One region of the Microbacterium sp. Cr-K20 genome, then DNA from elsewhere that is predicted to be linked to it. Evidence: predicted binding sites of a transcription regulator. Region 1 holds the regulator's gene; the other holds the start of a gene.
What was found. The regulator LexA, encoded in region 1, represses DNA repair genes until DNA is damaged. The targets are predictions, from matches to a motif close to TCGAACANNTGTTCGA.

Region 1 (15,243 bases):
CGGTAGTACTCGACCGCGCCCGGATGCAACGGAACCGGGCCGGTGAAGATCGCCGATCGACGATCCAGCAGCGCGGCGGTCGGGACCTCCCCCGCGATCCGCAAGCGGGCATCGAACAGTCCGGTCAGGATGTCGCGCGCGACGCCGTCCGGGGTCGAGGAACTCGTGACGAGGTAGTTCGGCACGGCCATGGTCGGCGCCGAGGCCGCGATGCCGTAGGTGCCGGCGGGCACATCGGCGGGCCGATAGGCATCCGAGTAGCGGTCGTTCACCTCGTTCACCCAATCCTGCTCGATCGGGAGCAGGCGCACGGACGTGGTCTGCGAGAGCGCCGCGATTCCCGGTGTCGGCAGCCCACCCACCCAGAAGAACCCGTCGATCTCGCCGCGCTCCATCGCGGCGATCGACTCCCCGAGGTCGAGCTGGGGATCGCGGACGGACCCGATGCCGACGCCGGCGGTGTCCAGGACACGTGAGGCGATCACGTGCACCCCGGAGTTCTCCGCACCGAGCGACACGGTGCGCCCCTCCAGCTCCGGGAGACTCGATATGTCGGAGTCTCCGCGCACGACGACCTGCACGTACTCGTCGTAGAGACGCGCCAGAGCCCGCACCTGGAGGGGCGCGTCGAAGGCACCGGTTCCCGCCACGGCATCGGCTGCCGCATCGCCCTGCGCGAAGCCCAGCAGCGCCTCACCGGAGTCCACGCGCAGCAGGTTGTCCACGGACCCGGCCGTCTCCTGCCCGACGATCCTGATGTCCAGGTCTGCAGAGAGCGCCTCGGCGAGATGGCTCCCGTAGTCGTAGTAGACCCCCGTGGGGCCGCCCGCCGCGATCGCGTACTCGGCGTCGGTCCACTCGCTCCCGCGCTGGCTGCATGCGGTGAGCGCCCCGAGCAGCAGGACCGAGAGGATTCCGGCGACCGCCCGCCGCCCAACGGCCATCATGGGGTCGTCCTGTCGGGGAGCAGCAGCACGACCTCGAGTCCACCGCCGTCGGCCGCTGCCACCGCCACCTCGCCGCCGACCGTCGCCAGCAGGTCGCTCGCGATCGCGAGTCCGAGTCCGGAGCCCGGCGTGTCCGCGCTCTCGGCGCTCCGCCAGAACCTGTCCGTCGCCGCCGCCGCCTGCTCGGCGGAGAGCCCCGGACCATGATCGCGGACCGTGATCCGACAGACGTCTCCCTCGCGATGCGCTCCGATGCCGATCCACGCGCCGTCCGGCGAGAACTTCACGGCGTTGTCGATCACGGCGTCCAGCGCGCTCTCCACGACCGTCCGGTCGGTCACGCTCATCACCGACGGGTCCCCCGCCGAACGCAGGGCGATCCCCCGCTGCCCGGCGACGTCGCGCCAGGCCTCGAGACGGCGGGCGGACAGAGTCGCGAGGTCGACGGCGGAGATCGTGGTGTCCACGCGCCCGCCGCGTGCGAGGCCGAGCAGTGTCTCGAGGATCCGCGTCATCCGACGCCCCTCCTCCCTCGTCTCCTCCACGTCGTCGCGCCACTCCCGCCCGAGCCCGGTCGCGAGGTGCTCCACGCGCAGGAGCAGCGCATTGAGGGGGTTGCGCAACTCGTGGGAGGCGTTCAGCGCGAACTCCTGCTGTCGCGTCATGACGCGCTCGATCTCGTCGGCCATGCCGTTGAACACCTGCGCCATGCGGCGGAGCTCCGGTGGCCCGGCATCCTCGGGGACACGCGCGTCCATCTCGCCCCGCTCGATGGCCACCATCGCCTCGTCCAACCGCCTCACCGGGGACAGCACCCATCGGGCGAGCCGGAAGACGAGCAGCACGCCCAGCGCGATCAGCACCAGCGCGATGGCGGAGATGATCAGAAGCTGCTGCACGATCGCGGCCCGGGGGGCGTCGACATCTCCGGCGACCAGCACGGCCCCGATCACGTCGCCGTCGTCGAAGACCGGCTCCGCCAGCGCGGCATCCGCCACCGTCCAGGGGAAAACGGCCGCCGGCTGCTCGGCGCGTCGCCCGGACAGCGCCAGCCGCACCCGTTCCGCGTCCTCCTCCGCGAGCACGGTCGAGCCATGCTCCCCCGCCGCCCAGGGGGCACCGCCGAGATCGAAGACCGTCACCTCGATGCCGTACACCTCCTCGAAACGGACGACCTCGGCATCGATCACCGCCGCGCTGCCCGATCGAAGCGCTTGACGCGCGCTGGTGATGAAGTAGCCGAGGTCGCCGAGCTGCTGCGTGTAGAACGACTGCTGGACGCTCCGGGCCGCACTCCATCCGGCCGCACCGCCCAGAGCGACCAGGATCGCCACGAGCGGGACGAGGAAGACGATCACCAGACGTCGACGCACGGCTCAGGACCCCACGAGACGGTAGCCGACGCCGCGGACGGTCTCGATCACACCGCGGGATCGGGTCTTCTTCCTGATCGCCCCGACGTGCACCTCGAGGGAATGCCCGAACCCCCGCCAGTCCGTGTTCCACACCTCGCGGATGAGGCGCTCCTTCGGGACCGCCACCCCCGGATAGCGTGCGAGCACCGCGATGATGTCAAACTCCTTGCGGGTGAGCTCGATCGGCGCTCCATCGACCAGCACCTGTCTCGCGACGAGATCGATCTCCAGAGAGCCTTCGAGCAGCAGCACTCGCGCGTCGGACTCCGGGCGCATCGGCCGCGAACGCCGGGTCACGGCCTCGATCCTGGCCAGAAGCTCATGCACGTCATAGGGCTTCACCACGAAGTCGTCGGCGCCGGCACGCAGTCCCTTGATGCGCTCGGCGACCTGGTTGCGCGCGGTCACGATCATGATCGGAACCTCGGAGCGTCCGCGGATGCGGCGGCACAGGTCGACGCCGTCCATGTCGGGGAGTCCCAGATCGAGGAGCACGACCTCGGTGTCAGCGCCGAGGAGAGCCAGCGCCGACGCCCCATCGGAGGCGCGCACGGTCGCGTAGCCCGACCGCGCGAGGAACGCTTCGAGCGCCCCAGCGACACGGTCGTCGTCTTCGACGATCAGAATCCTCATCGACCCTGTGACCCGCTTCCTTCGTCGGCCGGACGTCAGCCGACAGAGGTCGCCCGCTGTGCGAAGGCGCTCTCGTACAGGCAGACGCTCGCAGCGGTCGCCAGATTGAGGGATTCGGCCTTGCCGAAGATCGGCAGCCGCAGCACCTGGTCGGCCAAGGCGAGAGCATCGTCTTCCAGACCCCGCGCCTCGTTTCCGAACAGCCATCCGGTCGGCTCGGCGAGCACTCCGTCCGCGCGGGCTTCCAGCAGATCGGCGCCCTTCACGTCGGCGGCGAGGATGCGCAGACCCGCGGCGTGCGCGCGCTTCACGACGTCGGCGAGGTCTCCCCCGACCGAGACCGGGAGGTGGAACAGCGACCCGGTCGTGGCGCGCACGACCTTCGGGTTGTACGGATCGACGGTCCGGCCGGTCAGCACGACGGCATCCGCGCCCGCCGCATCGGCCGCGCGGATGATCGTGCCCAGGTTCCCGGGGTCGCGCACCTCTTCGCAGATCGCCACGAGACGAGGCGAGGCATCGAAGATGTCGCGCACCGAGGTCGGTGTCTGCTGGACGACGGCGACCAATCCCTGCGGAGTGACCGTGTCGGCCATCGCGTTCAATACGTACTCGGTGACGTACTCGACTTCGATGTCTGCGTCGGCGGCCTTGGCACGGATGTCCGGGTGCTTCTCCCACCCGCTCGGCGTCGCGAACAGCTCGACGATCGCCTCCGGGCGATACGTGAGCGCTTCACGCACCGACTGCGGACCTTCCAGAAGGAACAGGCCCGTCTCGGTTCGCGCGCTGCGCTTGGTCAGCTTCGCGACAGCACGGACTCGGGGCGAACGGGGGTTCTCCAGCACGTTCACAGTCTAGGGTCACCGCGGACGCCGGATACGCGAAACGGGCGCCTCCCCGAAGGGAGGCGCCCGTTTGAAGCGAGATGCTTACGCAGCCGACTTCGGTGCGTTGACGTCGGAGGGCAGAGCCTTCTTCGCCGTCTCGACCAGCGTCGTGAACGTGGCAGCGTCGTTGACCGCGAGGTCGGCAAGCATGCGACGGTCGACGGTGACACCCGCGAGGCCGAGGCCCTGGATGAAGCGGTTGTACGTGATGCCGTTCTGGCGAGCCGCAGCGTTGATGCGCTGGATCCAGAGGCGACGGAAGTCACCCTTGCGCTTGCGACGGTCACGGTACGAGTAGACCAGCGAGTGGATGACCTGCTCTTTGGCCTTGCGGTAGAGGCGCGAACGCTGACCGCGGTAACCCTTTGCGCGCTCGAGGATGACCCGGCGCTTCTTGTGGGCGTTTACTGCCCGCTTGACTCTTGCCATTTTCCTGTGTTCCTATTCGTGCGTTCGGGCGCGCGTCAGCGGCCGAGAAGCTTCTTCGCGACCTTGGTGTCAGCCTTCGAGAGCACCTGGTCCTGGTTCAGACGACGGGTGCGACGGCTCGACTTGTGCTCGAGGTTGTGGCGCATCCCGGCCTGCTGCTTCTTCAGCTTGCCGCTGCCGGTGATCTTGAAGCGCTTCTTAGCACCCGAGTGGGTCTTCTGCTTCGGCATCTTCTCTTCCTTCGTATGGCGCCTTCTCAGGCGACGGTGTCAACCCGCGGTGCGGGAGTTCTGGGGCGGATCTACTCCGCGGCAGCTTCTGCCGGTGCGTCGGCATCGCTCTTGGCGTCGCGGGATGCCTGCTTGTTCGCCGCGCGCTGTGCGTCGCGAACCGCGTTCTGCTCCTGCTTGGCCTCGGACTTGCTCTTCAGCGGAGCCACGATCATGACCATGTTGCGACCGTCGATGGTCGGGTTCGACTCGACCGTTCCGAGCTCGGCCACGTCTTCGGCGAACTTGCGCAGCAGACGCACACCCTGCTCGGGACGCGACTGCTCACGACCGCGGAACAGGATCATGGCCTTGACCTTGTCGCCGGCCTTGAGGAAGCCCTCGGCGCGCTTCAGTTTGGTCGTGTAGTCATGAGCCTCGATCTTCAGACGGAAGCGGACTTCCTTGAGGATCGTGTTCGCCTGGTTGCGGCGCGCTTCCTTTTCCTTCTGGGCGGCCTCGTACTTGAACTTGCCGTAGTCCATGATCTTGACGACGGGCGGCTTCGAGTTGGGGGCGACCTCGACGAGGTCGAGATCGGCTTCCTGCGCGAGGCGCAGCGCTGCCTCGATGCGGACGACGCCGATCTGCTCACCCGCGGGGCCGACGAGGCGGACCTCGGGGACGCGGATGCGCTCATTGGTACGGGGATCGCTGATGCGGAACTCCTTAGACGATGTGATTCGGCCACCGCGACGCTGTCTGCATCACGGGCGAAATCGGAATCGTCCCCACCCACCGGCATTCAGACGCCGGCTCCGCACCCTGCCTGCCGGGTCCGTCTTGCGAACGGAGCCGGTGGAGTGCAAGACCCGGTAGCCTTGAACGGCAAGCGCGGGTGGGAAGTGAATCCTCTTTCGATCCGGAGCATGACGCTCCGGAGCCCGCCAAAGTCTAACAGAAAGCAAGGCGAAGTGACGAACCAGGCACCGGACGAGGCTGCACGCGAGCGCGAAGAGCGCTGGGCACGTCAGGAGGAGGCTGCGTCGTCGGCCACTCGAGACATCGCCGACGTACCCGCGGTCGAGGTGATCACCACGGCGGCCGTGCACCTCATGAGCGCCGGCGCCGTCAAGCTCGGCCTCGCCGACGACCCCGACGCGGCGGCACAGCTCGACCTCGACGAGGCTCGCAAGCTCATCAACGCCCTCGCCGGGCTCATCACCGCCGGCGCCCCCGAGATCAGCGACATGCACGCACGCTCGCTCCGCGACGGGCTCCGCTCCCTGCAGCTCGCGTTCCGCGAGGCATCGACGATCCCCGACCCCATCGGCAAGGGTCCGGGCGAGAAGTGGACCGGGCCGGTCAACTAGTTCAGGATTCGAGGACGATCGGATCCGCGGTCGAGGGGCCGCCGCACGGTGCATCCGAGTGCGTCCACGAGATCGATTCCTCGGACTCGTGGATGAGCGTGTTCTGGGCGTCGAACAGGCGGATGTCGACGCCGTCGGGCGTCGACATGTCGAACCCGAGCACCCACGTCCCGTCACCCTGAGGCGTCACCATGAACAGGTTGGTCGATGAGGTCGGCTCGGTACCCGGCGCCGGTGAGCACTCCCCCGCGACGCAGAACTGGACCGCCACCACCCCCGCTACGGCGCTGGTCTCGAGTGCGACGGCGTTCGTCCATCCGATCGCGGGGCAAGCCAGCGCGCAGCCCGAGCTGCCGGTGACGGCGCCCCCGAGGAGAGCAACGACGGCGATGGCGCGCAGGAGACCTCGGGACATGCCCCGATCGTAGCGAAGCGCGCTCAGACGCTGCGGCGGAGCTTCACCGTGAGCGAGTCCGCCAGGACGGCGATGCGGTCGTCCGACGCCCAGCGCTGAGCCAGACGCGAGAGCACGGCGTCGAGCACCTCGCGCTCCAGACCGTCGACGAGTTCCAGGACCACGATCAGCTCCGGGCCGCGCAGACGTGCGTCGGGGTCGCCGGACGCCACCGCCACATCGATCACGGCCAGTTCGTGGGCCACACTCTCCTGGAGCGCGGTGTAGACCTCGGTGGAGAGGAAGCTCGGCTCCCAGGCATGCTCCTGGGCGATCGCCCAGACGGCCGGCCGCCGGATCACGAACTCCGTGTCGGCCGTCGGGTCGAGCACGATCAGGTCGGTGTCTTCGGCTGAGGCCGCCAGCGCCGCCCGGAGCGCCTCCACGGGAATCGGGCGTGCCGTGGGATCCCACTTCTGCATCGCCTCGACGGAGGAGAAAACCGGCTGCACCCGCCGCCCGTCGGGAGCCGCGACCGTGACGATCGACAGCTCCTGCGTCTTGTCGACGGCGAGGCCGCTCGGCGCGACGCCTTCCTCACCCTTCTCGGCGATCAGAGGGATCAGCACGCGAGCCGAGCGGAAAGCGTCGACGACTTCCACCTGACTGCCTTCGCCGGCGCGGAAGCGCAGCAGTGCGGCCAGCAGCGCCGGGTCGGCCGAGCCGTCGTCCGCTGCGTGCGGATTCGACTCGAAGCTGCGTCCCTCCCAGGGGACACCGGCCGAGTCTCCGTGGTTGTGCGACTCGGGCCCGCAGGCGTGGCCGTCAGTCTCCTGCGACATCCAGTGCCTCAGCCAGCGTGAACGCACCGGCGTACAGGGCCTTGCCGACGATCGCACCCTCGACGCCCAGCGGCACGAGTTCACGGAGCGCGGCGATGTCGTCGAGGTTGGAGATCCCCCCGGATGCGACGACCGGCTTCGGTGTGCGCGAGGTCACCTCGCGAAGGAGCTCGAGGTTCGGGCCGCGAAGCGTGCCGTCCTTCGTCACGTCCGTGACGACGTAGCGGCTGCATCCGGCGTCTTCCAGACGCTCGAGGACCTCCCAGAGGTCGCCGCCCTCCTTGGTCCAACCACGTGCGGCGAGCGTGGTGCCGCGCACGTCGAGGCCGACCGCGATCGCTTCGCCGTAACGACCGATCACATCGGCGGCCCACTCGGGGTTCTCCAGTGCAGCCGTGCCGAGGTTGATCCGGGTGGCGCCGCTCTCGAGCGCCGCCTCGAGGGTCGCGTCGTCGCGGATGCCGCCCGAGAGCTCGATGCTGACGCCCTTGAACTGCTTGATGACCTTGCGCAGGATCGGCGCGTTGCTCCCGCGGCCGAAAGCGGCGTCGAGGTCGACGAGGTGGATCCACTTCGCGCCCTGTGCGGCCCACTCACCTGCCGCGTCGAGCGGGTCGCCGTAGCTCGTCTCGGTTCCGGCCTCGCCCTGGGTGAGGCGGACGGCCTTGCCACCGGCGACATCGACCGCGGGAAGGAGCGTGAGCGAGGGAGACTGCGCGAAGTCGTTCATGGGGTCCTTGGCTAGGGAAGGTCTGCAGCCCGGAGCGGGCACGAGAACCGAGGGTAGTCCGCCGGAGAGCGGGTGACAAAACGGATGACGTCCACGATGGGTGTCAGAGACTCCCGACCCAGTTGCGCAGGAGCTGGATGCCCGCTTCGCCCGACTTCTCGGGGTGGAACTGGGTTGCCGAGAGCGGACCGTTCTCGACGGCGGCGAGGAAGGGGTCGCCGTAGGTCGTCCAGGTCAGCACGGGCTCGGGGAACGGCGGGATGACGTCGAGCTCCCAGGACTGGGCGGCGTAGGAGTGCACGAAGTAGAAACGCTCATGTTCCAGGCCCCGGAAGAGCACGCTGTCCGCGCCGGGCTCGACGGTGTTCCAGCCCATGTGCGGCAGCACGGGTGCGTTGAGCTCGGTGACCGCTCCGGGCCACTCGCCGAGACCCGCGGTGTCGTGCCCTCGCTCGACCCCGTGCTCGAAGAGCACCTGCATGCCGACGCAGATCCCGAGCACCGGTCGTCCGCCGGCCAGACGCCGGTCGATGATCTCGTCGCCGCCGTGTGCGTGGAGCGCGTCACGGACCGCCTGGAACGCGCCGACGCCCGGAACCAGGAGACCGTCGGCCTCCAGGGCGGCCTTGCGGTCGCGCGTCAGCACGGCATCCGCGCCGGCAGCGGCCAGCGCCTTGACAGCCGAGTGGACGTTGCCCGACTCGTAGTCGAAGACGGCGACGCGGGGGATCGCGCTCACAGTGCGCCCTTGGTGGACGGGATCCCGTCGACCAGCGGATCGAGTGCTTTGGCCTGGCGGAACGCGCGGGCGAAAGCCTTGTACTCCGCCTCGGCGATGTGGTGCGGGTCGCGGCCGCCCAGCACACGCACGTGGACGGTCAGCGCGGCGTTGAAGGTGATCGCCTCGAAAGAGTGACGCACCAACGAGCCGGTGAAGTGCCCACCGATGAGGTGGTGCTCGAATCCGGCGGGCTCGCCGGTGTGCACGAGGTACGGACGACCCGAGATGTCGACGACCGCCTGCGCGAGCGCCTCATCGAGCGGCACGAGCGCATCGCCGTAGCGGGAGATGCCGGACTTGTCGCCCAGCGCCTCGAGGATCGCCTGTCCGAGCACGATCGACACGTCTTCGACGGTGTGGTGCGCATCGATGTCCGTGTCGCCCGAAGCGCGCACGGTCAGGTCGGTCAGCGAGTGCTTCGCGAAAGCGGTGAGCATGTGGTCGAAGAACGGCACCGACGTGTCGATGCGGCTCGCCCCCGTGCCGTCGAGGTTCAGCTCGAGTTCGACGGTGGACTCCGACGTGCTGCGCACGCGGCTCGCGGTGCGCGGGGTCGATGACGGGGTGCTCATGATGCCGATCCTATCGAGGCCAGAGCATCGAGGAACGCGGTGGTCTCGGCCTCGGTGCCCGCGCTGACCCTGAGGTGACCGGGGATGCCGACATCACGCACCAGCACGCCGCGGTCGAAGAGCTGCTGCCACGTCGCACGCGGATCGGCGATGCCGCCGAAGAGGACGAAGTTCGACCAGGATTCGTGCGGCGTATATCCGAGCGCCTCGAGGGTCGCGGTGATGCGGTCGCGCTGTTCGACGATCTCCTCGACCATGCCGAGCATCACGTCGGAGTTGCGCAGAGCGGCGACGGCCGCAGCCTGCGTGAGCGTGCTCAGGTGATAGGGCAGGCGCACCAGACGCAGCGCATCGATGAACGTCGGATCTGCCGCCAGATACCCGACCCGCGCACCGGCGAAGGCGAAGGCCTTGCTCATCGTGCGGGAGACCGCCAGGCGCGGGCGCCCCTCGAGGAGTGTCAGCGCGGAAGGCGCGTCGTGCGGTGCGAACTCCTGGTAGGCCTCGTCGACGATCACGATGCCCCGCGCCGCCTCGTAGACGGCTTCGACGACGTCCAGGCCGAGCGGGGTGCCGGTGGGATTGTTCGGGGTGCACAGGATGATCACGTCGGGGTCCGCGGTGCGCACCTGCTCCGCTGCCTCCTCCGGTGTGATCGTGTAGTCGGGCTGCCTCGTCCCGGGGATCCACCGCGCGCCCGTGCCCTGTGCGATGAGCGGGTACATCGAGTATGTCGGAGCGAAACCGAAGGCCGTGCGCCCGGGGCCGCCGAAGGCCTGCAGGATGTGCTGGAGCACCTCGTTCGAGCCGTTGCCCGCCCAGATCTGCTCCGGGGTGAGGCCGTGACCCAGATACTCTGCGAACGACTCGCGAAGAGTGGTGAACTCCCGGTCGGGATAACGGTTCACATCACGGATCGCGAGCGCGATGTCGTCGAGGATGTCGCTCGCCACCGCGTCCGGAATGGGATGCGTGTTCTCGTTCACGTTGAGGGCGATCGGGAGCGGTGCCTGAGGAGCGCCGTACGGAGTCAGTCCGCGAAGATCGTCGCGTAGCGGGAGATCGTTGAGGGAGAGGGTCACCCTTCCCATGTTAAGCGGCACCCCGAGTCGATGACGCAAAGTTGCCGCAGCTCGGGCGCGACGGGATCAATCCACGTACTGGGCCGGGATGGCGAGCGTCTGGCCGATCTGGAGCTCACCGCCACGCAGCAGGTTCATGCGGCTGATCTCACCGATGACGTCGCGCGGGTCGGCACCGGGGGCGACACCGGTGGCGATCGACCAGAGAGTGTCACCGGGCATGACGGTCACGGTCTCGACGCTGACGGCTGCCGTGTCTGCGCCCGAGGCGATCGCACTGCCACCGCTGAGTGCGGCGAAGGCGATGCCGATCGCGAGCGGCACGGAGGCGAACCCCAGCAGCACGGCGCGACCGCGCGTGGTCAGACGGAGTCGCGTCGTAGGACGGGTCGACGCCGGAATGACTGCCGCGGTGCTGAAGCCGATGCTGCTCATGTGGTGCTCCTTAGCCTGTCCCGGAGCGGTGAAGCTGCCGGGGAAGTTGGCGTAGCGTTCGCATTCCCGCCTCGGCCGGGAGCCGTGAATGCGAAGCTACGTACCGAAGATATCTTCGAGTTCGAACATCTGTCAAGTTGTCTTCGAAACCGGATGCACGATTCTGCCGACACGCTCGAACAGATCTTCCAGATCGGGCCGTTTCTCGGATACGGTTTCGATGAGAACACCACACCACGGGCCTCCGACATTCGAAGAGCGACGTCGGAACACCGCACTTAAGGAGCACCATGAGCGAGAACTCGGCCCCCGAGTCGGAGGCACCGCGGACGCGACGCCGCAAGAGCCTGAGCCCCAAGCAGATGGCGATCCTCGAGGTCATCCAGAACTCCATCGCTCATCACGGCTACCCGCCGAGCATGCGGGAGATCGGAGACGCCGTCGGCCTGAAGTCCCTGTCGAGCGTGACCCACCAACTCGGTCAACTCGAACTGAGCGGCTACCTGCGACGCGACCCCGGCAAGACACGTGCCATGGAGGTCCTGATCGATCTCCCCGGCGCCAGCGGCGAGAACCCCGCCGACGTGGCGACTCCGGTCGGCGACGCGGCGCTCGTGCCCCTGGTCGGTCGCATCGCCGCCGGCGTGCCGATCACCGCCGATCAGCAGGTGGAGGAGATCTTCCCTCTCCCCCGTCAACTGGTGGGCAAGGGAGACCTCTTCATGCTCAAGGTCTCGGGCGAGTCGATGATCGACGCCGCGATCTGCGACGGCGACTGGGTCGTGGTGCGCTCGCAGAACAATGCGGAGAACGGCGAGATCGTGGCCGCGATGCTCGACGGCGAGGCCACGGTCAAGGTGCTGCGCCGTCGCGACGGCCACACCTGGCTCCTCCCCCGAAACTCCTCCTTCGAACCCATCCTCGGCGACGAGTCCGTGGTGCTCGGTAAGGTCGTGGCGGTGCTGCGCGCCGTCTGAGTTCAGACCATAGGCTCGGAGCATGTCGTCGCCTCACGGTTCCTGGCCCTCTCCGTTCTCCGCAGCCTCCGTCGCGGCATCGTCCCCGCGCATCGACGGGGCGCGCTTCGTCGGCTCCGAGATCTGGTGGGGAGAATCCGTGCCCGCCGAGAAGGGGCGGGTCACGGTGCGAAGCTCCTCGGGAGCCGAGATGCTCCCGGCGCCCTGGAGTGCTCGCTCTCGTGTACACGAGTACGGCGGCGGGGCATGGACCGCCGATTCCACGGGCATCCTGTACTTCGTCGATGCCGGCGATCAGCGTGTCCATCGACTGGTCGCCGGTGCCGAGCCCGTCCCGCTGACACCGGCGGGGCCATCGCACGGAGGCCTCCGCGTGCAAGACGGCCGTCTGCTCGCCGTGCGCGAAGATCTGTCGGCCGCGCCGCATACCCGCGCGATCGTCGAGATCCCGATCGACGGCTCCGCCGCGGAGGACGCGTCCGGAATTCGAGTCATCGTCGAGGGCGACGGCTTCTTCGCTCACCCCGCACTCTCGCCCGACGGCGGCCGCGTCGCCTGGATCACCTGGAACCGCGGACGGATGCCCTGGGAGGCCTCGCAGCTGCAGATCGCGCAGAGCGACGGCAGCGACGTGCACGAGATCCCCGCTCGAGCGGCGTTGCAGCCCGAGTGGCTCAGCGAGACGGAGCTGATGTTCGCCGATGATCCGGACGACCGCTGGGGCCTGCATCGCATCGAGCTCGACGGAGTCTCGCCGGTCGGCGCACCGCGCGCGCTCAGCCCGACCGATGCCGACACCGGCTACGGGCTGTGGGTGCTCGGCAACCGCTGGTATCGACCCCTCGCCGACGGACGGATCGTCGCCGTCCGCACGAACGGGCGCGACGAGGTCGTCCTGATCTCACCGGACGGTGCCGCACGCCCGATCGATATCCCAGCCGACGGCCATGTGAGCATCGACGATGTGGACGGGTCGCGCGTGCTGCTCTCCGGCAGTGGCTCCGGCGTGACCGCCGGCCTGTGGTGCATCGATGTGGACTCCGGCGCGACCGTCGCCGTGCGCGGAGGTGAGCCCGTCGATGCCGAATGGATGCCGCGCGCTGTGCCGATCGAGGTCGACGGAAGGCACGGAGTCGTGCACGCCTTCGCCTACCCCCCGGCGAACCCCGACGCGACAGCCCCCGCCGACGAGCTCCCCCCGTACGTGGTGCTGGTGCACGGCGGACCGACCGCGCACGTCACCGGCGCGGCTTCCGCCGCCAACGCGTTCTACACGAGCAGGGGAATCGGCGTGCTCGACGTCAACTACGGCGGCTCCACCGGCTACGGACGCGCCTACCGCGAACGCCTGGACCGCCGATGGGGCGTCGTGGACGTCGATGACGTGATCGCCGCCGCACAGGGCCTCGCGGATGCCGGCCTCGCCGACCCGTCCCGCATCGCCATCCGCGGTGGATCCGCGGGCGGCTGGACGGTGCTGTCCGCGCTCGTGCGCGGCGGGGCCTTCGCCGCGGGGATCAGCCGCTACGGCGTGGCCGATCTGCGGATGCTGGTCGCCGAGACGCACGACTTCGAGGCGTCGTACATCGACGGTCTCGTGGGGCCTCTCCCCGAGTACGAGCACATCTACGTCGAACGATCACCACTCACCCACGCGGATCGCATCGGAGTCCCCGTGCTGCTGCTGCAGGGCGGAGAAGATCGAGTGGTCCCGCCCTCGCAGTCCGAGGCGATCAGAGACGCGCTGGCCGCCCGAGGCGTCGACCACGAGTATGTCCTCTACCCCGCTGAGGGGCACGGGTTCCGCAGTGCCGACACGATCATCGACGCGCTCGAGCGTGAACTGATCTTCCTCGGCCGCGTGTTCGGCTTCGAGCCGACGCTGTGACGACCGGTCGCTACTCGCCCACGCGATTGCGCAGGCGCATGGCACGATCCGCCTCGCGGGTGTCCTGACGTTCGCGCAGGGTCTGCCGCTTGTCGTACTCGCGCTTTCCCTTGGCGAGGGCGATCTCGACCTTCGCCCGCCCATCGGAGAAGTACAGTTTCAGCGGGATCAGGGTGTATCCACCCGCCGAGACGGCATGCGCGATCTTGGCGATCTCCTCGCGATGCAGCAGCAGCTTGCGGATCCGCTTCGCCGAGTGATTGGTCCAATGCCCCTGGGAGTACTCCGGGATGTGCACCGAATCGAGGAAGACCTCGTTGCCCTTCACGAACGCGTAACCGTCGCTGAGGTTGGCGCGCCCCTGACGCAGTGACTTGACCTCGGTGCCGGTGAGCACCATCCCCGCCTCGTACGACTTCTCGATCGTGTAGTCGTGACGTGCGCGACGATTGGTCGCGACGACCTTCTCTCCGCGTTCCCTGGGCATGATGCTCTCCTGTTGCCGTGATGAGCTCGATCGATCGTTCCGACCGAGCAGCCTTTCAGGATATCAGGTACGGAGCCAACGCCTGATCGCGAAGCCGGCGGACAACGCGGCCAGGACGACGCCGATGCCGATCAGCACCGGGACGACGAGCATCGCGTCCTGCATCGTCACCCAGGTCGTGATGAACGGGACGCGGCCTCGCAGGTAGCCGTTCACCCCGAAATGCATGCCGGCGACGACCGCGGCACTGGCCAGCGCCGAGCCGAGGAACGCCGCGAACACGCCTTCGAGCACGAACGGTGTCTGGATGAACCGGTTCGAAGCGCCGACCAGGCGCATGATGCCGATCTCCTTGCGACGCGCATACGCCGACAACCGGATCGTCGTCCCGATCAGCAGGGTCGCCGCTATCAGCATGAGCACCGCTATGCCGACGGCGATATACGTCGCGACGGTCAAAGCGGAGAACAGCGGTTCGAGGTATTGGAGCTGATCCTTGACCTGCTCCACTCCGGCCTGGCCGCTGAATGCCTCGGCGAGCACCTGCGACTGCCCCGGGTCTTTCATCGTCACGAAGAAGACCTCGAATGCCTGGTCGGGCGTGAGCACACTCGCCTGGTCCTCGCCGAGCTGCTCGACGAGCTTGGCGTACGTGTCCTCTTTGGTATCGAAGGTCAGCGAGCTGATGAGCGGTGCCAGCGCGTCGCCTTCGAGCTGCGCCCGGACCGCGGCCACCTGCTCCTCGCTCGCGGCTCCGTCGATGCAGGTGTCGGATTCCGAGACCGCGGAGCACATGTACACGGCGACCTGGGCACGCTCGGCCCAGTAACCCCGCATGACGCCGATCTGCGACTGCATCAGGATCGCCGCGCCGACGAAGGTGAGCGAGACGAAGGTGACGAGGATCACCGAGATGACCATCGAGATGTTCCGTCGGAGACCGCCCAGGGCCTCGGTCAGGATGAGTCCGATTCTCATGAGGTCGGGCCCACTTCCTCGTCGTCTTCGTCGGAGAGCCCGAGGCGATCTGCGACTCCGAGCTCGGCGACATCGACGGTGGGCAGGGTGATCGGGTGCGTGCGAGGTCGGACGACCGCCGGCGGCTCCGTCACGGTCGGCGGCTCGACGACGGCCGGTGGTTCCACGACGGTCGGCGGCT
Region 2 (15,243 bases), on a different contig from region 1:
TCCGTCTGCAGGGTGCGTGGGTCGATGAGAAGGAGATCGACGCCGTCGTCAAGCACGTCACCCGTCAGGCTCGGCCGGACTACCGACCCGATGTGCAGGAGGCGATGGAGCCGACGAAGAAGAAGGAAGTCGACGAAGACATCGGCGACGACCTGGAGCTTCTGCTCGCTGCAGCCGAGCTCATCGTCTCTTCGCAGTTCGGCTCCACGTCGATGCTGCAGCGCAAGCTGCGTGTCGGCTTCGCCAAGGCGGGTCGCCTGATGGACCTTCTGGAATCGCGCGAGATCGTCGGGCCCTCGGAGGGCTCCAAGGCCCGCGACGTGCTGGCCACGGCCGAGCAGCTCCCGCAGGTGATGGCGAAGCTGCGCGGAGACGATGCTCCCGGGGCCTCCCCGGCTCCGGCTGCTCCGGCAGCCCCTCCGGTTCCGCCGATGCCTCAGATGCATGATCCGATCGCCGCCCAGTATGAAGGACTCCCCGAGGTGGAGGCCGACGGCGGCGACGAAGACGCCTGGGGTCTGACGGGGCGCGACTGATGACGATTCCTCGGCAGCTGCCCAACGCCATCACCGTCGCGCGTATCCCGCTGGCGGTCATCTTCTTCGTCCTGCTGCTGCTCGGTGGCACCTACGGACTCCCCGAGCCCGGCCTCCGCTGGGCGGCCGCCATCATCTTCATCGTCGGGATCTCCACCGACTGGGTCGACGGCTACCTCGCACGCAAGTACGACATCGTCAGCGACTTCGGCAAACTCTGGGACCCGATCGCCGACAAGATGCTCACCGGAGCGGGCTTCATCGGCCTCGCCATCCTCGGTGAGGTCAGCTGGTGGATCGTCGCCATCATCCTCATCCGTGAGTGGGGGATCACGATCCACCGTCTCATGGTCGCGAGCGAGCATGTGGTCGCGGCTGCCTGGATGGGCAAGATCAAGACGGCGTTCCAGGGGGTCGCACTCGGGTGGGCGTTGCTTCCCCTGCACGTCCTCATCGGCCTCGATGCCTGGACGCTGATCACCTTCATCCTGATGGTCATTGTCCTCGTGCTCACGGTGGCGAGCGGGATCGACTACATCGTCGCGCAGGCACGCGGATCGCGCCAGAAGCAGGCATGAGCGGCGCGGGCGCCGCCGCACTGCTGTCGGCTCTGACACACCGCGGTTGGACTCTGGGCGTCGCCGAGTCGCTCACGGGCGGCGCGCTGTGCGCCGAGATCGTGTCGGTTCCGGGGGCTTCCGCGGTCTTGCTCGGTGGTGTGGTGGCCTATGCGACCCCGGTCAAGGCGACGGTCCTCGGTGTGGATGCCGAGCTCCTCGCTGCTCACGGGCCGGTCCACCCGCAGGTCGCCTTGCAGATGGCAGACGGCGTGCGCCGCGTCGTGAACGTAGACGGAGTCCCGGCTGACGTCGGGGTCTCGACGACCGGCATCGCCGGCCCGGATTCCCCCGACGGCCAGCCGGTGGGAACGGTGCACATCGGGATCGTGACACCCGACGGCTCGTCGACGAAGGCGCTGCACCTGCAGGGTGACCGTGATTCGATCCGTGCTCTGACGGTGGTGGCGGCTCTCCAAGAATTGCTCGAGTTCGTCCAGGAATAGTGACGATCCGATCTCGGTTATTACGGATGTGCTCACATTCAAACCACAGAGTGCAGGGGTAGATTTCGGGCAGGTCAGGGGTACTAGACTGGCTGTCTCATCGGGGGAGACCTCGAACGATCACATGGGGAGGAGGTTCCGATGATTCTTGTACGACAGGAAATCGGCGATGTGCTGAGGGACTTCCGCCTGCAGAAGGGGCGCACGCTCCGGCAGGTCGCGAGCAAAGCGTCGGTGGCGCTCGGCTACCTCAGTGAGGTCGAGCGGGGCCAGAAGGAGGCGTCGAGCGAGATCCTCGCATCCGTCGCCGATGCTCTCGACGTGCCCATCTCGACGATCATGCGTGAGGTCGGGGACCGTATCTCTGTACTCGAGGGCATTCAGGTCTTCCCGGATGTCGTTCCGGACGACCTCGTCGCGTCGGTCGAGCCTCAGCTCTCGCTGCACTGAGCTTCGCATGCGGGTGAGCGATGCGTCGTAGCGAGTTCCTTCGCGCCGTCGACACCGAGTTCCAGGCGCGAGCCTCGTCATTGGTGAACGACCTCGGGCTTTCAGCCTTGCGTGGCCGTACGGCGCTCGAAGCTCTGGAAGACGGCACGCCGCCGCGGGAGATCTGGTTGGCGCTCTGCGCAGAGATGGATGTTCCGGAGAACCGTCGGCACGGCGTCGGACGGCAGGAGCCGCGAGGGCGTTGAGCCCTGGAGGGTGTCCGCAGGTTACGGGACACGACCTGTGATGATCGGCGTGTCGTCGAAGATCTGTTCGAAGCGGGCGTAGTCTTCTGCACAAGTGGTTCAGGGAATCTGTTCTCCACGGTATGCGAGCTCTCGGCGTCGATGTCGGTGGCCTCTCCTACGGTGGAAACAAGCCGAAGAGCCATTACGCCTTGTCGGAGAGTTCCTCCCAACCGGGAGAGCCGCGACAGCCTACAGGCGGCACCACGCGCGCAGAAGGAGCAGACCATGCCATCACCCGCCGACCGCGAGAAGTCCCTCGAGACCGCACTCGCCCAGATCGATCGTCAGTTCGGAAAGGGCTCGGTCATGCGGCTGGGCAGCGATGAGCGCGCCCCCGTGGCCGTCATCCCCACCGGCTCCATCGCCCTCGACGTCGCCCTCGGCGTCGGAGGTCTCCCGCGTGGCCGCATCGTCGAGATCTACGGACCTGAGTCCTCGGGTAAGACGACGCTGACATTGCACGCGATCGCGAACGCGCAGCGTGGCGGTGGCATCGCAGCCTTCATCGATGCCGAGCACGCGCTCGACCCCGACTACGCGGCGAAGCTCGGCGTCGATATCGACGCGCTTCTCGTCTCTCAGCCCGACACCGGCGAGCAGGCGCTCGAGATCGCCGACATGCTCGTGCGTTCCGGTGCCATCGACCTCATCGTCATCGACTCCGTCGCGGCGCTCGTGCCTCGTGCGGAGATCGAGGGCGAGATGGGTGACTCGCATGTGGGCCTGCAGGCACGTCTCATGTCGCAGGCGCTGCGCAAGCTCACCGGTGGTCTGAGCCAGACGAACACGACCATGATCTTCATCAACCAGCTCCGCGAGAAGATCGGTGTCTTCTTCGGATCACCCGAGACGACCGCCGGTGGTAAGGCGCTGAAGTTCTACGCCTCTGTCCGCATGGACATCCGCCGTATCGAGACGCTGAAGGACGGCACCGACGCGGTAGGAAACCGCACCAGGGTCAAGGTCGTGAAGAACAAGATGGCCCCGCCCTTCAAGCAGGCGGAGTTCGACATCCTCTACGGTGTCGGTATCTCTCGCGAGGGCAGCCTGATCGACTTCGGTGTCGAACATGCCATCGTGAAGAAGTCGGGCTCGTGGTACACCTACGATGGCGACCAGCTGGGTCAGGGCAAGGAGAACGCACGGACTTTCCTGCTCAACAACCCCGACATCGCGCTGGCGATCGAGACGCAGATCAAGCAGAAGCTCGGCATCGGCGGACCAGCCGCCGTGCCTGCTGCAGCAGACGAGCTCGCTGAGCGTCGTCCGGCCTGATGAGTGACACTCGTGGGGGCGATCCCGACCGGATCGCCCCCATCATTCCGCTCTTCGGACGCGCCGTGAAGAAGGCCGATCCGCTTGCTGTCGCTCCTGGCGGCGATGACCTCTCAGACGGCGCTTCCGCGGGCCCCGGTGACGCAGGCCAGTGGCGGTCCACATGGGATGCGCGAGAGCGCACCTCTCGCGCCGAAAGTCGGCCCCAGTCCGGCAGCCCCAGCGACCGTCATCCCGCGCGTGGGGCATCAGCCCGAGCTGGGTCGGAAACATCGAAGACCGCGCCGAGACTTCACGCGCTCGGGATCCCACCCGTCGCGCAGGGAATTGCTGAGGAGCCGGGAGAGCTCGACGATATCCGCACGGCGGCCGAGGAGTCCCTCGTGAGAAAGCTGCGGACTCGATCTCTCTCGGTCTCCGAAGCGCGTCAGGCGCTGAGGGGGCACGGGCTCGATAACGCTGTGATCGACGACGTGATCGACGACTTCTGCCGTCGTGGCTACCTCGACGATGCCGCTCTTGCCGGTGTTCTGGTGACATCGGGGGTCGAGCGGAAGGGACAGGGGAGGGTCGCTCTGTCGCGCGCACTCGCTCAACGGGGTATTCCTCGCGACGTGATCGACGCTGCACTCGACGAACTGCCGGATGATGACGATGAACGGGCCCTCGAATTCGCCCGCAGCAAGGCACGTTCGTTGGGCCGACTCGACAACGACACCGCCCTTCGGCGTCTGGTGGGACAGCTTTCGCGACGCGGCTACAACGGCTCCGTCGCGATGAAGGCTGCCAAGCAGGCGTTGCGGGAGACCGGCTCGATTGCGTCGAACTCGGGTGTCCGATTCGTCGATTCGGACTGAGCGGGCGACGCAGCATCCGCATCCACACGGCTCGTAGAATGGGTTGATCATGACTATTCCGCGCAGCGAACCGACGATCATCAGCGCCTCGTCCGCAGCCGTCGACGAAGACGGACGCCAGCGATCGTACGAGGTGCGCACTTTCGGGTGCCAGATGAACGTGCACGATTCCGAACGGCTCTCCGGATCGCTGGAAAGCGCCGGCTACGTCCGTGCACTCGACGGCGCCGAGGCCGACGTGGTGATCATCAACACCTGCGCGGTGCGCGACAACGCCGCCGGAAAGCTCTACGGCACCCTCGGACATCTCGCCTCCGTCAAGCGTCGTAAAGAAGGTATGCAGATCGCGGTCGGCGGCTGCCTGGCCCAGATGGACAAGCAGGCAGTTCTCGACAAGGCGCCCTGGGTGGACGTCGTGTTCGGCACGCACAACATGGGGTCGCTGCCCGGGCTGCTGGAGCGTGCACGTCACAACGGCGATGCGGAGCTGGAGATCCTCGAGTCGCTCGAGGTGTTCCCGTCGACGCTTCCGACGAAGCGCGACTCGGCGCACAGCGGATGGGTGTCGATCTCGGTCGGCTGCAACAACACGTGCACGTTCTGCATCGTCCCGAGTCTGCGTGGCAAGGAGAAGGACCGGCGTCCCGGCGACATCCTCAACGAGATCCGCCTCCTCGTCGAAGACGGCGCCATCGAGGTCACTCTCCTCGGCCAGAACGTGAATTCGTACGGCGTCGAGTTCGGCGACCGACAGGCGTTCGGAAAGCTGCTGCGCGCTGCCGGCGAAATCGAGGGACTGGAGCGCATCCGCTTCACGAGTCCGCACCCTGCCGCGTTCACCGATGACGTGATCGACGCCATGGCCGAGACCCCGAGCGTGATGCCGCAGTTGCACATGCCGCTGCAGTCCGGCAGCGATCGCATCCTCAAAGCGATGCGGCGGTCGTACCGCAGTGAGCGTTTCCTCGGGATCCTCGATCGTGTCCGTGCGCGGATCCCGAATGCCTCGATCACGACCGACATCATCGTCGGTTTCCCGGGGGAGACCGACGAAGACTTCGAAGACACGATGCGCGTCGTCGAGCAATCCCGCTTCTCCGGAGCCTTCACCTTCCAGTACTCGATCCGCGAGGGCACGCCCGCCGCGACGATGGAGGATCAGGTTCCGAAGGAGATCGTCCAGGAACGGTACAACCGCCTGATCGCACTCCAGGAGCGAATCTCGCTGGAGGAGAACCAGAAGCAGGTCGGACGCCAGGTCGAGGTTCTCGTCTCGACCGGCGACGGCAAGAAAGACGCCGAGACGCACCGGCTGACCGGCCGTGCCGAAGACAACCGTCTGGTGCACTTCGAGGTCACCGCCGGCTCGGACCTCCCGCGGCCCGGCGACATCGTCACGGTCAGCGTCACCCATGCGGCCCCCTTCCACCTGCTTGCCGACGATCCGACCGGAGCGCCGCTGCGCATCCGTAGAACGCGCGGGGGTGACGCCTGGGATCGCTCGCAGGCGGAATCGTGCGCGGTGCCGACTTCGGCGTCCGACGGCGGCCCGCGCGCCGTATCCCTCGGTCTGCCCACCCTTCGCGTCGGAGTGTGAGCGAACCGCGCCTCTGGGCGATAGTCGGAGCCACAGGAACCGGGAAGAGTGCCCTCGCGCTCGATCTGGCGGAGGCTCTCCGTGCCCGCGGCAACCCGGCCGAGGTCGTGAACGCCGATGCCATGCAGCTCTATCGTGGGATGGACATCGGCACGGCGAAGCTCCCTGTCGCCGACCGACGCGGAATCCCGCATCACCTCTTCGACGTTCGTGAAGTGGATCAGGACGCGGCTGTCGCCTGGTACCAGCCCGCAGCGCGAGAGGCGGTCGGCGCGATCCACCGACGCGGAGGCGATGCGATCCTGGTCGGCGGTTCGGGCCTCTATGTCTCGAGCGTCGTGTACGAGTTCCATTTTCCACCGCGAGACCCCGAGATCCGTGCGCGACTGGAAGTAGAGCTGGAGTCGCACGGGCTGGACGTTCTCCTCGATCGGCTCCGGTCGGCGGACCCGGCAGCAGCGGCGAAGGTCGACCCGCGCAACAGCCGACGGGTTATCCGCGCTCTCGAGGTGCTCGCGCAGGGGAGCAGTACCCACGGCGCGTCACTGCCGGAGAAGCCCGTGCTGTGGCAGCAGCGCACGAGGCTGATCGGCCTGCACGTCGAACGCTCCCAGCTGGTCTCCCGCCTGGATGATCGCGTCGAGCGGATGTGGGAGGCCGGGATACTGACCGAAGTCGCTGCACTGAGGCAGAAGGGCCTCGAGCGGGGTGCCACGGCCTCCAGAGCGATCGGGTACGCGCAGGCGCTGGGCCAGCTCGATGGCACCCTCACTGCGGCGGAAGCCATCGCCGAGACGCAGGCGCTCACACGCCGCTACGCCCGTCGACAGGTGTCGTGGTTCAAGCGGTATCCCGACCTGGAGTGGTGGGATGCTCCGGCGGACGTGGGGGCACTCCTGGCCGAGTGAGCCAGCGCGCCGCAATCGACCGTCGCGATGTCGGAGGCAGGTGCGAGGCTCGATGCATGGCCACCCACTTCTTCACCGCATCCAGCCTCGACGGATTCATCGCGACAGACGAGCATTCGCTCGACTGGCTGCTGACCCAAGACGTCGACCCCGACGGGCCGATGGGCTACAACGCCTTCGAGAAGAACATCGGCGCGCTGGCGATGGGTTCGTCGACCTACGAGTGGGTGATGCGACACGAAGAAGGACGATGGGGGTACACGCAGCCCACCTGGGTGTTCACACACCGCGAGATCTCGCTCCCGGAGGGTGCCGATGTGCGGCTGACGCATGACGACGTGCGCAGCGTGCACGCCGAGATGCTCGCTGCCGTCGCGGGTCAGGACATCTGGATCGTCGGTGGGGGAGATCTCGCGGGTCAATTCGCGGACGCAGGTCTTCTGGATGAGGTGTGGGTCCAGTACGCGCCGGTGACGCTGGGCTCCGGCGCCCCACTCCTTCCGCGGCGGCTCGACCTGGAGCTTCTCGAGGTCGCGCGAAACCGCAACTTCCTCTGCGGTCGATATTCGGTCGTCTCGGCCGGAGCCGCGAAGTGACTTCGTAGAACGTTCTGCGGAGGAGGTGCGCGGCGTCTTCGCCGTATGGCTGCGCTCTCTAGACTGGGGGCATGGTCGCATTCACCAAGGGTCACGGCACGGGCAACGACTTCATCATCATCGCCGACCCCGACGGGGCGCTCGATCTGACGGTCGAGCAGGTCGCCGTGCTGTGCGACCGCCACTTCGGAATCGGTGCCGACGGCATCCTCCGCGTCGTGCGCTCGTCGGCGATCGCTGAGGGAGCAGCGGCTCTGGCCGAGGAGCCGGCGGCCGAGTGGTTCATGGACTATCGCAACGCCGACGGATCGATCGCCGAGATGTGCGGCAACGGCATCCGGGTCTTCGCTCACTATCTCGTGCGCGCGGGGCTTGCGACCATTGAACCGGGAGCGACACTGCCGATCGGTACCCGTGCCGGTGTGCGCGACGTGACGCGCAGCGCGACGGGATACCAGGTCGACCTCGGCCTGTGGAAGCTGTCCGGCGACGACCCGCTGGTGCGCGTCGACGGCCTCCCGGTCACGCGTCCCGGTCTCGGAATCGACGTCGGCAACCCTCACGTGATCGTGGCGATCGCCTCCGAACATGAGCTCGCCTTGCTCGAGCTGCACCGTGCGCCGGAACTCGATCCCGTTCTGCCGGCCGGCGCGAACGTCGAGTTCGTCGTTCCGGGTGAGCCGTTGGTGCGCGACGGAGTCGGGCACGTCCGCATGCGTGTGTTCGAGCGCGGCGTCGGTGAGACCCTCAGCTGCGGTACCGGTGTGGCTGCCACCGCACTCGCCGTGCGGTACTGGGCGGGGGAGAATGCCCCGAACAATTGGCAGGTCGAGGTGCCGGGAGGAACACTCGGAGTGCGGATGTTCCCGGCAGAAGACGGCGAGCACGTCGCCCTGTCCGGTCCCGCTCAACTCGTCTTCAGCGGAGAGATCGAGCTGCTCTGACCGAAGCCGTACGACGCCGTCGTCGGCCGGCGTGGTCGCTCTGCATCGACGCGGTCAGAGTCCGGACAGCGCGATCGGCTCGGTCGGCGGCGTCCCGTGCTTGCGTACCTTGAGGATGCGATAGCCCTTGCCGGTCGCGGTGCGGAAGACGCTGTATCCCGGCTGGAACGTCGAGCCGATCCAGCGCTGCAGCGAGTCGGCTCCGAGATTGCGCTGCACGACGAGCCAGGCGTCGCTGCGTTCGTCGAGCCGCGGTATCCACCTCTCCAACAGTCCGTGCAGTTCGTTCTTGCCCACGCGGATCGGCGGATTCGAGCGGATGGTGCGGAACGAGACGTGCTCGGGAACATCGTCGGGCAGCGATGCGTTGATATTGGTGAGCCCGAGGGACGCGGCGTTGCGGCGCACGAGATCGAGGGCACGCTCATTCACATCGACGGCCCAGACCGTGGCATGCGGAGCGGCGAGGGCCATCGAGATGCTGACGGGGCCCCAGCCGCTGCCGAGGTCGAGAAGATTGCCTCCCGGGGGAACCGGGGGCATGTTGGCGAGGAGCACTGCAGTGCCGGCATCCAACCGATCCGGGCTGAAGACGCCACCGGCGGTGGTGACTTCCAGCTCTCGGCCTGCGAGTGATACACGGATCCTGCGCAGATTCTCGGGGCTTGCCGGGGCCGCAGTGAAGTAGTGGTCTGACCCCATACGGTGAGCGTACCGGACAGCGCGGGCTAAGGTTAAGGCTCGCTACAAAACCCCCAGAGACAAGGAACGGATGACGGATACCACGACACCCTCCAACGGCGACGACACGGTCGATCGCGTGCTCGCGAACGCAGAGAAGCGCTCCGACGTCCACGTGTTCGGGGCAGCGCAGGCGCTGCAAGACGAGTCGACCGCCGCGCACGCCAGCACGGACGGGGCGCAATGGGATCTCGAAGACCGTCACGCTCTTCGCCGCGTCGGTGGACTCTCGACCGAGCTCGAGGACGTCACCGAGGTCGAGTACCGCCAGCTTCGCCTGGAGAACGTCGTCCTCGTCGGTGTCTACCCGCAGGGTGCGCAGGAGGATGCCGAGAACTCGCTGCGTGAGCTCGCCGCACTGGCCGAGACCGCGGGTGCCGTCGTGCTCGATGGCGTTCTGCAGCGTCGCCCGCACCCGGATGCTGCCACGTATCTCGGGCGCGGCAAGGCGCAGGAGCTCAAGGACATCGTCGCCGCGGTCGGGGCCGACACGGTCATCGCCGACACCGAACTCGCGCCGAGCCAGCGACGCGCGCTCGAGGACGTCGTCAAGGTGAAGGTCATCGACCGCACCACCGTGATCCTCGACATCTTCAGCCAGCACGCGAAGAGCAGGGAGGGCAAGGCGCAGGTCGAGCTCGCTCAGCTCGAGTATCTGCTCCCTCGTCTTCGCGGGTGGGGCGACTCCATGAGCCGACAAGCCGGTGGCCAGGTCGGCGCCGGTGGTGCGGGCATGGGATCCCGTGGTCCCGGTGAGACCAAGATCGAGCTCGATCGGCGGCGGATCCGCACCAAGATGGCGCTCCTGCGTCGGCAGATCCGTGACTTCGGACCGGCTCGTGAAGCGAAGCGTGCGGAGCGCAAACGCAACACCATCCCCTCGGTGGCGATCGCCGGCTACACCAACGCGGGCAAGTCGAGTCTGCTCAATGCGCTCACCAGTGCCGGCGTCCTGGTCGAGAACGCCCTCTTCGCGACGCTGGACGCGACCGTGCGCCGATCTGAGACCGAAGACGGCCGTGTCTACACGCTGACCGACACCGTCGGCTTTGTCCGCAATCTCCCGCATCAGCTCGTCGAGGCCTTCCGCTCGACCCTGGAAGAGGTCGGAGAGGCTGACGTGGTGCTCCACGTCGTCGATGCGTCGCACCCCGACCCGGCCGGTCAGCTGCAGACGGTACGCGATGTCCTCGGCGATGTCGGAGTGCGTGACCTGCCCGAGATCGTCGTCTTCAACAAGGCAGATCTGATCGACGCCGACGAACGCCTGGTGCTCCGCGGTCTCCAGCCGCACGCGCACTTCGTGTCGTCACGCTCCGGTGAGGGAATCGCCGAACTCCGTGCCGTCATCGAGGAAGCACTCCCGAAGCCGGCGATCGAGGTTCACGCGGTGATCCCGTATGACCGCGGCGACCTCGTGGCGGCCATCCATGAGACGGGGATGCTCCTCGAAGTGGAGCATCGAGAGGCCGGCACCGCCGTGCACGCGAGGGTGTCCGAGCGCCTCGCGGCAGAACTAGCTCCCTTCACCGTCGTCAACTGACCCGGCTCACCGGGCGAGGAAGCGCGCCTCGACCGTCGCGGAGATGACGATCTCCTCCGGCTCGTATTCCATGGCCGGGGCTGCATCTGCGGCGAATGCCACGCCTCCGCGAGCCTTCATCATGGGCGCACCCGGCATCGGCTGCCCGCTCGAGATGAGACCGACATCGGCGATCTCGAGCGGCGTGACCTCGTCGAGACCGAGAGCCCCCGCATATGCCTTGGCGCGGGTGACGGCGACGCTGACGGCCTCGGCGGCCACCTCCCGCTCGATCTGCGTTCGTGTCACGCGGGTGAGGTGCCAATCGACCCAGCCCACCTCGACGCCGTCCCAGGGCGAGATGTCCGAGACCCATATCGAGAGTTCCGATGCCTCTGCGAATGTCGCAGTGAAGTCGATGCTCGCGTAGTAGACGGGTGCGAGGCGCTTGCCGTCGTTGTTCCAGGGTCGCTCGGCTCGCACGGAGAGTCGTTTGCTGGTCCAGTCGACGACGCTGCACTCCTCTGCCCGCTCCGTGATGCTGCCGCGTACGGGCTCGGCCAAACGCATCACGTGCTCGACGACGGTCGTGCGCTCGGAACCCTCCGCCCGCACGCTGACCCGGATGGTGGCGCGCTCCGGCGCGACACGCGCCTCGTGTTCGCCGCGGACTGTGACGGTGACTTCGCTCATGCGCTGACTCTACGCCAGCGCTCCGGGCGCCTGCGGAATGGCGAATGGCCCGTGAACGTTGTAGTCTGTGATGCTCGGGTGTTCGTCGCCCGGGATGGTAATTCCATAGTGTGACAGCGGCTCCTTCGAGAGAAGGACCACGGGGCTGATCGGTTTCGACAGCGCCTGTGAATCCACGAGAAGCGGGCCGAGGATGCAGAGTTATCTCGTTAACGCTCTCTGCAAAAAAATAGTTGCCGAAACCAAGCGCAACGACTTCGCCCTCGCTGCATAAGCGAGCCCGATAGTCCGTCAGACCGTATGTGATTCCGATACGGATCCTGGCGTCATTTAGGAATCTTGCTGCGTGATGGCGTCTGGACGTCACGTGGGACTCTTCCCAGGCTGGGCTCGTCGACTTAGGTGTCTGTGACAAAGGTCGGAGCCGAGTAGAACGTCTTCACAGACTGCGCCCGGAGAAGGCGTGGAGACTCAGCGTTGGACGGGGGTTCGATTCCCCCCAGCTCCACCAAGCCGTTGTCACAGAAGAAGCCCCGTGCTCTCCTTCCAGGAGGTCACGGGGCTTTTTCGTGTGCGGGAACGGCGTGTCACTCCACCGTCTGCGTATAGGGCACCGCCAGCACAGCATCCGCATATCCCGCTGCCGAGAACCGGATCGTGATGATGCCGTCCCAGAAGGAGGTCCCTCCGTTCGGTGTCTCCGCGCCGAACATGAATGCCGCCTCAGGGTCGGCGAGATAGGTCGAAACGGTCGGCACCGTCAGAGTGCCTGCCGCGATGACGGTGCTGAAGACGAACACGCTGTACAGCTGGTCGTCTGCAGCGCCCTGCAGGAGTGTCCACCCGCTGATGCCTCCATCTTGGGAGGGAGACCCTCCGTCGTAGAGGTAGAGCCCCTGTGCGCCGGAGTTGGCACCGGTGCCCTGCCAGGAGATGGTCGCTGTGACCTGTGTAGGAGCGGCGGGCGCCGGCGAAAGGGCGAGCTGACCGCTCAGGGTGAACTCGGAACTCCACTGCGGGCCCGTGAAGGCGAGGACCACGCCGGTTGCGTCGATCGCGCCTCCGCTCGCCGCTTGGGCCGGTGTGGCTGCCGTGAGCGCGATCACGGGGACCGACCACGCCGCCGCGCCGATGACGGTGCGGCGAGAGATCGTGGGACGCGCAGGGAGAGGGCGTTCGTCGGGCACGGAGCATCCTTCGGGGAGAGGTGAAGCGGTCCGACAGCAGAAGGGCCTCGGAGCGAGCAAGAGAGTAGCAGAGGCAAGCGGCCGGGGAGGCGCGAACGGCACCCGCTGGTTCCGACGGGGACCTATATTGAGGTCTGTGGAATCGACCCCCGAAACTCTCGCGACCGGTCTCACCCGAGCGGAGGTGGCCGAACGCGTCGCGGCCGGGAAGACGAACGCCTTCGTGGCGGACACGAGCCGCAGCGCGTGGAGCATCGTGCGGGCGAACGTCTTCACGCTGTTCAACGGCATCGTCTTCGCGTGTTTCTTCATCCTCTTCCTGGTCGGGCGGTGGCAGGATGCGCTCTTCGGGCTCGCCGCCTTCGCGAACGCCATCATCGGCTGTGTTCAGGAGTTCCGAGCGAAGTCGGCTCTCGACCGCCTGGCACTGATGAACGCACCGCGCGCTCTGGTGCTCAGGGAAGCTGCGGAGGCGGAGATCGCCCCCACCGATGTCGTCCTCGACGACGTGCTGGTCCTGCGCGCCGGCGAGCAGGTGCCGGCCGACGCCAGAATACTCACGGCGCGCGGGCTGCAGATCGATGAGTCGATGCTCACGGGCGAGTCCGACCCGGTGGAGAAGCAGCCGGGCGACGAGGCGCTTTCGGGCGCGGTGGTCGTCGCCGGCGAGGGAACCGCGCAAGCGACCCGTGTGGGCGCCGACTCGTACGCCAACCACTTCGCGGGCGAAGCGAAGCGTTTCTCGCTCGTCTCCAGCGAGCTCCGCTCGTCGGTCAACCGGGTCCTGAAGTGGGTGAGCTGGGTGATCGGACCGGTGGGGCTGCTCGTCCTGAACGCGCAGATCATCGTCACGGGCGGGTACGCCACCGTGTTCTCCAGCGGCGCCTGGGTGCAGGCCGTCGTGAACACGATCGCCGCGCTGACGGCGATGATCCCGCTCGGGCTGGTGCTCATGACGAGCATCGCCTTCGCCGTCGGTGCGTCGAAACTGGCACGCAGGCAGGTTCTGGTGAATGAGCTGCCCGCGGTCGAAGGGCTCGCCCGGGTCGACGTCGTATGTCTCGACAAGACCGGCACCCTCACCGTGGGGGAGATAGGGTTCGACGAAGCGCACGGACTCTCCGGGCTCACGTCGGAGCGTGCGGAGGCGGCAGCGGCGGCGCTGGGCTGGTATGCCGCCTCTCCGGATGCGAATGCCACGGCGCGATCGATGCGAGCGGTGTATCCGGCCGAGTCTCCGCTCGCGGTCGCGGACTACATCCCCTTCTCCTCCGCACGCAAGTGGAGCGCAGTCTCCTTCGAACAGGTCGCCGGGACCTGGGTGATGGGTGCACCGGAGATGGTGTTCGGCGATGCAGCGACATCCGACGAGACCGAACTCGGGCGCACGGTCACCGCGCTCGCAGAGACCGGCCGACGCACGTTGGTCCTCGGCTACGCGGAATCGGCGTTGTCCGAGGCGGATGTCGACTCCGAGCGGCTTCCGGATGGTGTGGTCGCGGCCATCGTCCTCACCTTCCGGGAGCAGGTACGCCCCGACGCCGCCCAGACGCTCGAGTACTTCGCGCGGCAGGATGTGGGCATCCGGATCATCTCGGGCGACAACCCGCGCACGGTCGCGGCGATCGCGCGAGAGGTGGGAGTGGACGTCGCGGAGGGCTTCGACGCACGTCGCCTTCCCGATGATGACGCCGAACTCGCAGACGTGCTCGAAACCAACTTGGTTTTCGGACGCGTCTCACCCGAGCAGAAGAAGCGCATGGTCGCGGCCCTGCAGAGTCGCGGGCACACCGTGGCGATGACCGGTGACGGCGTCAACGACGCCCTCGCGATCAAGGCCGCCGACATCGGTATCGCCATGAACACGGGATCGCCCGCCACGAAGGCGGTGGCGCGATTGGTGCTGCTCGACGGGCAGTTCTCGCACCTGCCCGATGTCGTCGCGGAAGGGCGTCAGGTCATCGCGAACATCGAACGCGTATCGATGCTCTTCCTGAACAAGACCGTGTACGCCACACTTCTCGCGATCATCTTCGGGGTGTTCGTGCTGGAGTTCCCGTTCCTCCCGCGCCAGCTCTCCATCACCGACGGTCTCACCATCGGCATCCCGGCGTTCTTCCTCGCGCTGATGCCCAACGCGGCACGTTATGTGCCCGGATTCCTCCGGCGATCGTTGAGCTTCGCCATTCCCTCGGGGATCATCGTCGCGCTCGGTCTCACGTGGTTCACCTTCGTCGCGCGCGGGCTCGAGGCGCACGAGGAGCAGCTGCGCACCGGAGCGACCGTCATCCTCGCCGTCGTCGGCATCTGGGTGCTGGCCGTGCTCGCCCGCCCCCTCAATCGCTTCAAGGTGCTGGTCGTGGGTGCGATGTTCATCCTGCTCATCGCCGTGTTCTCGCTTCCCCTCGCTCGTCAGTTCTTCGTCCTCGTCGATCCGGGGGAAGACCTCGCGATCGCGCTCACCGGGATCACAATCGTGATGATCGCGGCGATCGAGGTCGTGCGCATCGTGCATCGTCGGCTCGTCCTGAGAGAGGAGCCCACGACGGCGCGTGCACAGGCGCCCGAGCCGGGCAGCGGTACCGAG

Region 2: a site for LexA is predicted at 2,350-2,365, ahead of recA (recombinase RecA). Genes of this name have one in related genera too.

The regions. Positions count from the first base shown of each region.
Region 1 covers NZ_JARE01000057.1:35,107-50,349, reverse strand. Annotated here, with positions in the region: gene GZ67_RS0113695 (TAXI family TRAP transporter solute-binding subunit) at 1-947, opposite strand, end outside; gene GZ67_RS0113690 (sensor histidine kinase) at 944-2,320, opposite strand; gene GZ67_RS0113685 (response regulator transcription factor) at 2,324-2,995, opposite strand; gene GZ67_RS0113680 (TrmH family RNA methyltransferase) at 3,031-3,843, opposite strand; gene rplT (50S ribosomal protein L20) at 3,928-4,314, opposite strand; gene rpmI (50S ribosomal protein L35) at 4,350-4,544, opposite strand; gene infC (translation initiation factor IF-3) at 4,616-5,266, opposite strand; gene GZ67_RS0113660 (DUF1844 domain-containing protein) at 5,498-5,896, shown strand; gene GZ67_RS0113655 (hypothetical protein) at 5,898-6,311, opposite strand; gene GZ67_RS0113650 (SseB family protein) at 6,335-7,132, opposite strand; gene priA (bifunctional 1-(5-phosphoribosyl)-5-((5-phosphoribosylamino)methylideneamino)imidazole-4-carboxamide isomerase/phosphoribosylanthranilate isomerase PriA) at 7,116-7,862, opposite strand; gene hisH (imidazole glycerol phosphate synthase subunit HisH) at 7,966-8,601, opposite strand; gene hisB (imidazoleglycerol-phosphate dehydratase HisB) at 8,598-9,215, opposite strand; gene GZ67_RS0113630 (histidinol-phosphate transaminase) at 9,212-10,297, opposite strand; gene GZ67_RS0113625 (LysM peptidoglycan-binding domain-containing protein) at 10,364-10,732, opposite strand; gene lexA (transcriptional repressor LexA) at 11,023-11,709, shown strand; gene GZ67_RS0113610 (dipeptidyl-peptidase 5) at 11,732-13,597, shown strand; gene smpB (SsrA-binding protein SmpB) at 13,608-14,084, opposite strand; gene ftsX (permease-like cell division protein FtsX) at 14,148-15,062, opposite strand; gene ftsE (cell division ATP-binding protein FtsE) at 15,059-15,243, opposite strand, start outside.
Region 2 covers NZ_JARE01000047.1:93,168-108,410, forward strand. Annotated here, with positions in the region: gene GZ67_RS0108545 (DNA translocase FtsK) at 1-536, shown strand, start outside; gene pgsA (CDP-diacylglycerol--glycerol-3-phosphate 3-phosphatidyltransferase) at 536-1,114, shown strand; gene GZ67_RS0108555 (CinA family protein) at 1,111-1,599, shown strand; gene GZ67_RS0108560 (helix-turn-helix domain-containing protein) at 1,741-2,049, shown strand; gene GZ67_RS20385 (DUF3046 domain-containing protein) at 2,070-2,294, shown strand; gene recA (recombinase RecA) at 2,562-3,611, shown strand; gene GZ67_RS21205 (regulatory protein RecX) at 4,085-4,468, shown strand; gene miaB (tRNA (N6-isopentenyl adenosine(37)-C2)-methylthiotransferase MiaB) at 4,518-6,065, shown strand; gene miaA (tRNA (adenosine(37)-N6)-dimethylallyltransferase MiaA) at 6,062-6,973, shown strand; gene GZ67_RS0108585 (dihydrofolate reductase family protein) at 7,030-7,569, shown strand; gene dapF (diaminopimelate epimerase) at 7,641-8,513, shown strand; gene GZ67_RS0108595 (class I SAM-dependent methyltransferase) at 8,568-9,215, opposite strand; partial or broken gene hflX (GTPase HflX) at 9,511-10,797, shown strand; gene GZ67_RS0108605 (SIMPL domain-containing protein) at 10,804-11,469, opposite strand; RNA gene ssrA (transfer-messenger RNA) at 11,611-11,980, shown strand; gene GZ67_RS0108610 (hypothetical protein) at 12,057-12,656, opposite strand; gene GZ67_RS0108615 (HAD-IC family P-type ATPase) at 12,793-15,243, shown strand, end outside.